2 regions of the Arthrobacter sp. lap29 genome follow, and region 2 is predicted to be linked to the other one. Evidence: predicted binding sites of a transcription regulator. Region 2 holds the regulator's gene; the other holds the start of a gene.
What was found. Region 2 encodes Rex, which represses fermentation and respiration genes when NADH is low (regulators of the CRP and FNR family bind a similar motif). Its sites were predicted from a motif close to CTTGTGAANNNNTTCACAAG; they were not measured.
Positions count from the first base shown of each region.

Region 1: RY113_RS03135 (glyceraldehyde-3-phosphate dehydrogenase) is a predicted target of Rex. The motif match lies at 2,104-2,123, and genes of this name have one in related genera.

Region 1 covers NZ_JAUCEK010000002.1:9,854-14,063, reverse strand. Annotated here, with positions in the region: RNA gene rnpB (RNase P RNA component class A) at 67-450, opposite strand; gene RY113_RS03135 (glyceraldehyde-3-phosphate dehydrogenase) at 540-2,021, opposite strand; gene RY113_RS03130 (peroxide stress protein YaaA) at 2,284-3,048, shown strand; gene RY113_RS03125 (zinc ribbon domain-containing protein) at 3,127-3,864, opposite strand; gene RY113_RS03120 (Nif3-like dinuclear metal center hexameric protein) at 3,914-4,210, opposite strand, start outside.
Region 2 covers NZ_JAUCEK010000003.1:280,424-284,633, forward strand. Annotated here, with positions in the region: gene RY113_RS06820 (HAD family phosphatase) at 1-785, opposite strand, end outside; gene RY113_RS06825 (glutaredoxin family protein) at 950-1,252, shown strand; gene RY113_RS06830 (redox-sensing transcriptional repressor Rex) at 1,411-2,124, shown strand; gene RY113_RS06835 (hypothetical protein) at 2,134-2,832, opposite strand; gene RY113_RS06840 (YceI family protein) at 3,210-3,767, opposite strand; gene RY113_RS06845 (histidine phosphatase family protein) at 3,927-4,210, shown strand, end outside.

The DNA.
Region 1 (4,210 bases), on a different contig from region 2:
ACCAAATAAATATGGCACGTTTCCCCTTGAAAAAACGGGCGAAACGCACCATAAAAATGCAAAAAGTGGATAGGGCAGTCTGTACGCCGGGTTTTGTCGTCCGCCGCAGTTACCTGCGGCGAAGAGGCAACCATCCATCTACGGACGCCGTTGCCGACGCCCTCTAGCAGCCTACCCAGGCACTCGGGCGAACAGCCCTCAATCATGCCCTGTCTGGCCTTGCTCCGGGTGGGGTTTACCGAGCTTCCCCAGTCACCTGGGGAACTGGTGGTCTCTTACACCACCGTTTCACCCTTACCGGCAACAGTCCTTGCGAACCGTGCCGGCGGTCTACTTTCTGTGGCACTTTCCTGCGGGTTACCCCGAGTGGGCGTTACCCACCACCCCGTTCTGCGGAGCCCGGACGTTCCTCGAGCCACTTACGTGACGCGCGGTTGCCCAACTGCCCTATCCAGCTACTAAGTGTACAGGGCAAGGTGCGCAAAGGTGCGTAGCGGCGTCGTACGTTTAAGCACGACGCCGGTACGCACCTGGGGTACCTAGCTGATCAATGCGGCACTTGACTCGAGCGCCGGGAATTGGAGGGGGTGCACGCCGGCCATTTCCTCCATGACACGCACTACCTGGCAGCTGTAGCCAAACTCGTTGTCATACCAGACGTAGAGGACAAGGTTTTTATCGGTGCTGATGGTTGCCAGGCCGTCAACAATCCCGGCGCGCCGGTAGCCCACGAAGTCCGAGGAGACCACCTCGGGTGAATCAATGTAATCGATCTGTTTACGGAAGTCAGAGTTCAGTGACATGTCCCGCAAAAACGCGTTGACCTCATCCTTGGTGGTCCCGTTTTCCAGTGTCAGGTTCAAAATAGCCATGGACACGTTGGGGGTTGGTACGCGGATGGAGTTGCCCGTCAGTTTGCCTTCCAACTCGGGCAACGCCTTGGCCACGGCCTTGGCAGCACCGGTCTCGGCAATGACCATGTTCAGGGCGGCAGAACGGCCGCGCCGGTCACCCTTATGGAAGTTATCAGTGAGATTCTGATCATTGGTGAACGAGTGCACCGTCTCCACATGTCCGTGCACAATCCCGTATTTGTCATTGAGGACCTTCAGCACGGGCGTGATGGCGTTAGTGGTGCAGGAGGCAGCGGTGACAATCTTGTCCCCGGCCTCGATCATGTGGTGGTTGATACCGTACACAATGTTCTTCAGGGCGCCCTTGCCCGGGGCTGTCAGCAGGACGCGGGCAGCACCCTTGGACAACAGGTGTTGGGACAGGCCTTCTTCATCGCGCCAGCGGCCCGTGTTATCCACAATGATCGCGTTCGTAATACCAAACGCGGTGTAGTCAATGGTTGAGGGGCTATCCGAGTAAATCACCTGGATGGATGTGCCATTGGCCTGGATGATGTTATTTTCGGTGTCTATGGTGATGGTGCCGTCGAAGGGGCCATGCACGGAGTCGCGGCGCAGCAGGCTGGCCCGCTTGGCCAAATCTGTCTCGCCACCCTTGCGGACCACAATGGCACGCAGACGCAAGCCGTGGCCACCGCCATTGTGTTCGATGAGGATGCGGGCCAGCAGGCGCCCAATCCGGCCAAAACCGTACAACACCACATCGGTGCTGGTGCGTCCGTCTTCTCCGCGGCGGCCAACAATAGAGGCCAACTCAGTGCGCAGGAACGTTTCCAGATCAGCCTCGCCGGAGGCCTTGAAAGCAGCGTTGAGGCGGGCAACATCCAGGGATGCCGGACCCAGCTCGAGCTTGTCCAAGACTTCAATGAGGGGCAGCGTCTGCTCTAGGGGCAGTTCGCAGCTGTCAATGTGCCGGGCAAAGCGGTGTGCCTTGAGGATGTCATAGGGGGACTTGTTGATCAGTGAGCGCCCGTGAACATTAGCAATAACATTGTTCTCACGGTACAGGCGTCCGATCAGCGGAATCATGGCCTCGGCCATACTCTCGCGTTGGATCCAGGTTTGTAATGCGGCATCCGTGTGTGTCGGAGCCTGGTTGATCGTCACGTCAAACTACCTTTCCTGGCCCAAAACACCCTTGGTTTAAGCCTGCTCCCAGTGTGACAGCGCTCCGTGTTTACCCGCGAGTTACGTGAACCACTTCACTAGACCGGTCTAGCCCCTGGTCACCTGGCAGCTACTCGCCCCTACTTCTCCTGCCGAACGTAGAGTTAATTCCGCTGTCTGTCCTCCAAGCACGTGCCTTAGCAGCACTTTGGAATGCGGTGCGCTTGAAAGCGGCGCAGCTTTGAGGCGATAAGCTCCTAGGGTGCTGATTCTGTTGCCGCCTTCTGAAGGCAAGACCCCCGCCGATTCCGGATCCCCCGTTGATCTGGCCACCTTGAGTTTCCCCTCACTCACCACAGCAAGGCAGGCCGTGTCCACCGCTTTGGCTTTAGTCTCCGGCCAGGATGATGCCCTCAATCAATTGGGTGTGGGTGCCTCCTTGGGGCATGAAGTGCACCGCAATACCCGCCTGGACCAAGAGCCGGCAGCCCCCGCCCACAGTATTTACACGGGCGTGCTCTTCGATGCCCTTGGCTACAACAGCATGACGGCAACGCAGAAGCGCAAGGCCGATGCCGCCGTCGTGGTTATCTCCGGGCTATGGGGTGCAGTGGGATTCGCCGACAGCATTCCCGCGTACCGGCTCTCCATGTCGGTGGGCCTGCCCGGACTGGGAAAGCTGGCCAGTTTCTGGAAACCGCAACTGGCGCAGGCGCTGGCGGAGCATGCGGAGGGCCACCTTCTGGTGGATTGCCGCTCCAGTAGTTACGCGGCTGCCTGGGTGCCTGACCCGGAACGCACTGTGGCCGTGAATGTTTTCACCGAGCGCGACGGCGCCCGCAAGGTTGTCTCCCACTTCGCCAAACATACTCGAGGGGAACTGGCTAGGCACTTGCTCACCCGCCGAGGCAAAACCCCCGAAACACCCGCCCAGCTGGCACACGTTGCTGCGGAACGGTGGGTTGTGGAGCTGGTCCCAGGAACGGCTCGCAAGGCGCACGCGCTGAACATCATTCTGACGGACTGATCACCAGCTTTTTACTTTTCATTCCTCGAATGGGGCCCACGTAAGGGGCTCATTCGAGGAATGAGATCAGGGAGCGGTTTAGCCCCACTCCTCCGAGCGGACCAAAATGGCGCCGGAGTCCGGGCAGAAGACAATGGTGTCAGCCGGAGCTTTTTTAATATCTACCAAGTCACCGGCGCTAAGCTGCATGCCCGAACCTTCTGACTTGCCGTGGAAGAGCCGTGCCGCACCCACCCCATATTTAGCCAGCGAACGGTCGTAGATGGCCAGCAGTGCCGGATCGAAGGTGGCCGTCAGTTCGGTGCGCTCGCCTAGCGTGGCATCGCGCTCAAGCTTCAACCCGACCAACTTGCTCCGCACCTCATCAAGGACCTCATCCAGCACTGACTGCATCTGCGCTACGAGCCCTTGCTGGGCAGCCTGGTCAGATGTTGCCGCCTCGAACGCCTCCATGGCTTCAAGTTCTGTATCTTCAAGGTCACTACGGCGCTTGGTCAGTGATTCAATTTCACTCTGCAGTGCCATGAGATCTTTAGAGAGCCCCGTGCCACTATTGAGCTTGGCCTCATCACGTTCAATCCGCGCTACGACGGCGGCAACATCGTCCTCTGCCTTGGTCAAGGCCCGGTGGCAATCGCTGACAGCCGTGTCAAGGACAACCAGATCGCTCTTCGCCACGGTGACCCCGGCATGCAGATCTGGCAGCCTGGGATCTTCCTTCAACGCCTTTGCCTGGACATCAAGTCCGCGCAATTTTCCGTCCAATACCGCAATATCCAGCAAACGCATTTGCTCGGCCGGTGCTGCCTTAGCCATGTAACTCCTCCTGCTGCATCACGTGATGACAATAGTTCTTAGAACAAGCCTAGTTCCCGGGAGTCAGAATAAAGTCCCACGGGTCCGTGTTGGTCTGGCTCAATGCCAATTCTGCGGCAAATCCCTGATCGGCAAGCACGTTTCCCAGAGCCACCATGGCGTTGGGTAGCCACAGCCATTCGCTGGCAAAGTGTGAAAGATCAATGAGGTAGGGCCGCCCGTCCAGTCGCGCCTCGCGGGCTTCGGAGGCTGGGTGGTGGCGGAGGTCTGCCGTGACAAACACATCGGCGTCGCTTGCCCGTACGGCGTCAAAGAGAGAGTCACCAGCTCCGCCACATACAGCTAC
Region 2 (4,210 bases):
TTCCAGAGGCCATAGACAACTCCGGCTCCGGTGGCTGCCTTGAGTCCCAGCGTGGCTGCACGGCGGCCCGAGCGGTAGTCATAAATGGGCCAGTTGTTCTCCTTGGCGTGCTTGCGAAGCTTTGCGTCGGGATTGATGGCCACAGGATTGCCCACGGTAGTCAGCAGCGGGATGTCATTGTAAGAATCGCTATAAGCCCAGCAGCGCGTCAGATCCAGATCTTCGCGAACCGCAAGTTCCTCAATGGCGCGGCCCTTGGCAGGTCCGTGCAGGATCTCGCCCACAAGGTGACCCGTGTAGACGCCGTCCGCTATCTCCGCGACCGTGCCCAACGCACCCGTCAGGTTCAGCCGGGAGGCAATGACGCCGGCTACTTCCACGGGGGTGGCGGTAACCAGCCACACCTGACGCCCGGACTTCAAATGTTCCTGGGTCAGCGCTTTGGTTCCGGGCCAGATCTTGGAGACGATCATCTCGTCATAGACCTCTTCGCCAAGTTGACGGATGAACTCGGTGCTGATGCCAGCGGCTAGTTTTTGTGCAGAATCCTGAACGGAGTGGACATCGTTCATATTCTCTCCGCGCAGGATGAATTTTGCCTGCTTCCACGCGAAGCCTGCCACGTCCTGCAGGGTAAATGCCCGCTTCTGATACATCTTGCGGGCTACATGGAACAGACTGGCGCCCTTCATGAGGGTATTGTCCACGTCAAAGAAGGCTGCCTCGCCTTGGTGCACTGCAGCAGTCGAGGGGGCCTCGGCACTGTTGGAAGTCACGTCGGGCATGGAATGAGTCTAGTCAATGCTTCGTGCCACCGCCTGCCACGCCACTACCTGCCGGGGGTTAACTCTGGGCAAAATCATATATTTCGCGCACGGAGAGCGCCCATGGTGCTGGGCCTACGGGTCCAGGGCCCTCCGGTAGCTTTACGTTGAGTACCGTTGTAGCTATGGAATCTATTCTCAATAACCCCGCTGCAACACCCGAGCTACCCAAAGTGCCACTCCTACAGCTTGTGACACGGTCGGGGTGCCATCTGTGTGAGAACGCACGTGAGGTGGTGGATACCATTGCCACGCAATTGCAGTTGCACTGGACCGAGGTCAGCCTGGATGACCATCCCGAACTGACTGAACGCTATGGCGAGGAGATCCCGGTTGTTCTTGTTAACGGGATCCAGCGCGACTTTTGGCACATTGACCCGATCCGCCTGGGTAACATCCTCAGCCAAGCGCTCACTGGGAACTCCTGAGGCCCTGCTGGCGGGCGCCTGCTGCCGCGTCCGCTGCCGCTTCGAGGCGACCAGGCCGTGGCTTTTGGCTCTGACCCCGCTAAGTCATAGAGTTATTGCAGGCCAGCACGGACGTTGCGGACGCATGTTCAGTATCTACGGGCGGCCTTATTTTGAGAATGTGGAGTAGTGATGTGAACCCAGCGCAGCCCGTGGAGGAGCCTGTAGCAGAGCCGGCCAGGCAGCTGCCTGCTGCCACTGTGTCCCGGTTGACCCTCTACTTGCGCACACTCAACGCGTTGCTGGCCGAAGGTGCCGAAAGTGTCTCCTCGGAAGCCTTGGCCGAGTCTGCTGGTGTGGGATCCGCCAACGTCCGCAAGGACCTGTCCTATCTGGGCTCCTACGGAATCCGCGGGGTGGGCTACGAAGTGGCCAACTTGAGCCGCAAAATTGCCCAAGCACTTGGCCTGACCCATGAATGGCGTGTTGCCATTGTGGGTGCCGGTAACTTGGGCCGCGCTCTGGCCCGCTATGCCGGGTTCGAATCACGTGGCTTTGACGTAGTTGCCCTACTTGATGCCGACGAGATGCTGGTTGGCACAGAAATTGGCTGGCTACGTGTCAGTGATGTGGGAAACCTCGAAAAAGTTGTGAGCTCCACACGGGCCAACATGGTGGTGTTGGCGCTGCCAGCGGCCGTTGCACAGTCTGTCTGTGACAGAGTGGTGGCCGCCGGCGTGCGCAGCATCCTCAGTTTTGCCCCCGTAGCCCTGAGCGTTCCCGGCAACGTGAACTTGCGCAAAGTGGATATGGCTACAGAGCTGCAAATTCTTGCCTATCATGCGCAGCGGCTCCAGGGCGCACACCTGGACGAGGACTTACCGGGCGTCTAAGCAGTGCCGCTACAGGCCCTTGCGGGCTTTGTGGGCGAGGAAGAACTCCTTGGCGGGGGATCGGTACAGCAAGAACACCGCAACAAGGCCCAGCACAATCTGAACAATTGCCACCGGATTGAGCTGTCCCAGAAGCAACAGCGAGAACAGAGCCAGCACCAAGGCAGTGGTGCGCGCACCGTTGGACCCTTTGCGAATGGCGCGAGCCAACAAGAAGTACGACGCCGTCATGACGATACTCAACACGAAGCCGAGGAACAAAATAGTGTCCAGAAGTGCCGCATCTGAGTAGACGGCGGCCAGCTCAGGGGAGGCCGCGAGAGTCTCTTGGAGGACATCGAGAACAGGTGCCTTGGCCGCTGGTACCAGCAGCACCACCAAGAGGACGAGGACGGAGAGTGCCTGCATAATTCCGGCTGTAACAATGAGCCTGCAAGCCATCCTGACCCGGGCCGGAGGTGCCAGCTGTGCGCCCCCGGGACTGGCTATGCCTGATTGGCTGACCGGCGGGCCCGGATAGGCCAACGCGGGCGGCAGATTTGCGCCGGCTTGTGCGTCCTTCACCTCCTGAGGAAGTTCCCACCCAGCGGGCGCATATTGGCCGTAACGGGGAACACCAGGGGAGATTTCGCCGTAGCTGCCAGGGATGGGCGGGCTGCTAGGGGCTGGCGGGGTTTGCTCTTGAGGCTCTTCACCGGGGGTGCTCATGGGATTGCTCTCTCAAAGGGTTCGGGCCCAATATGTGTGGGCTCAATGGGTTCAGGCACTGATCAGTTGGGGGTACAACCACTGACCAGCTGGCAGGCCCATCGCGGCCAGAGATGGAGAGGGCCGCTGCGGGTCTCATATAAACCCTACGCGACCTGCTGCGTGGCAACTATTGGAGAGAAATTTTGCCGGCAAATCCCCGCCCATCCCAAGAGCGAGGGGAGCCGGGGAGCAGAATCCACCTGACACCCCTCGGGGAGTATCCGCGCATGGGGAGGGCAGCAAAATGCCGGCCCGAAAAATCTCGGACCGGCAGGAGAACCTCCAGAAAGTAGGTTGCTCCAGATGCTTCAGTTGCATCCAGCTGCGAGGCGGTGCTATCCAGCCTTGACGAAGGCAACTTCGAGGGAAATCGTGACTTTGTCAGAGACCAGCACGCCACCTGCTTCCAGGGCAGCGTTCCAGGTCAGGCCGAATTCCTTGCGGCTGATCACGGTCTTGGCTTCGAACCCCGCGCGGGTGGCGCTGAAAGCGTCAACAGCCACGCCGCCGAACTCGCCCTTGAAACTCACAGTCTTGGAGATGCCCCGAATAGTCAGTTCCCCCGTCATCTCGAAGTCTTCTTCATCGCCGGAAACGGAGGTGGAGACAAATGTCAGTGTGGGGAAGAGATCAACATCGAAGAAGTCGGCGCCGCGGACGTGGGCGTCGCGGTTGGCGTCACCTGAGCTAAAGCTTGCGGCCGTGATGGTGGCCGTGACGGAGGCGTCGGCCAGTGTCTGGCCGAGGTTCAGGGAGCCTTCCATCTCGGTGAACTGGCCGCGAACCTTGGAAATGCCGGCATGGCGGACCATGAAGCCCACGGTGCTGTGTGAGCTATCAAGAGTCCAGAGGCCCTGGGCGAGCCCGGTTGATTCACTGATTGTTGCTGACATGTGCTGCTCCTTGAATGGTTGTGACTAAGCAATGGAACCACCTGTGGGGCGGCCGGTCACAGACTATAAGCATGCGTTTGCATCTAATATTCCCGAGTGAATGAAATTCATTCGGCTCCGGATTAACCCCTTCCGCAACAACTTTGAGAAACTGGGTACATGTCCCGAGTAACTGTGCATCTTTTGCGTCACGGCGAGGTTTTTAACCCCAATGGCGTCCTCTACGGCCGGCTCCCCGAGTTTCACCTCTCTGAGCGTGGACGAGCCATGGCGGTCATGGTGGCGGAGCACTTTGCGGCGGCCGCCAAGAACGGCGCTGGTGCACCGGTTTATCTGGTGGCCTCGCCTCTGACGCGAGCCCAGGAAACGGCGGCGCCCACGGCAGCAGCGTTGGGCCTTGAGATTGTGACTGATCCGCGCATCATTGAGGCCGAGAACCACTT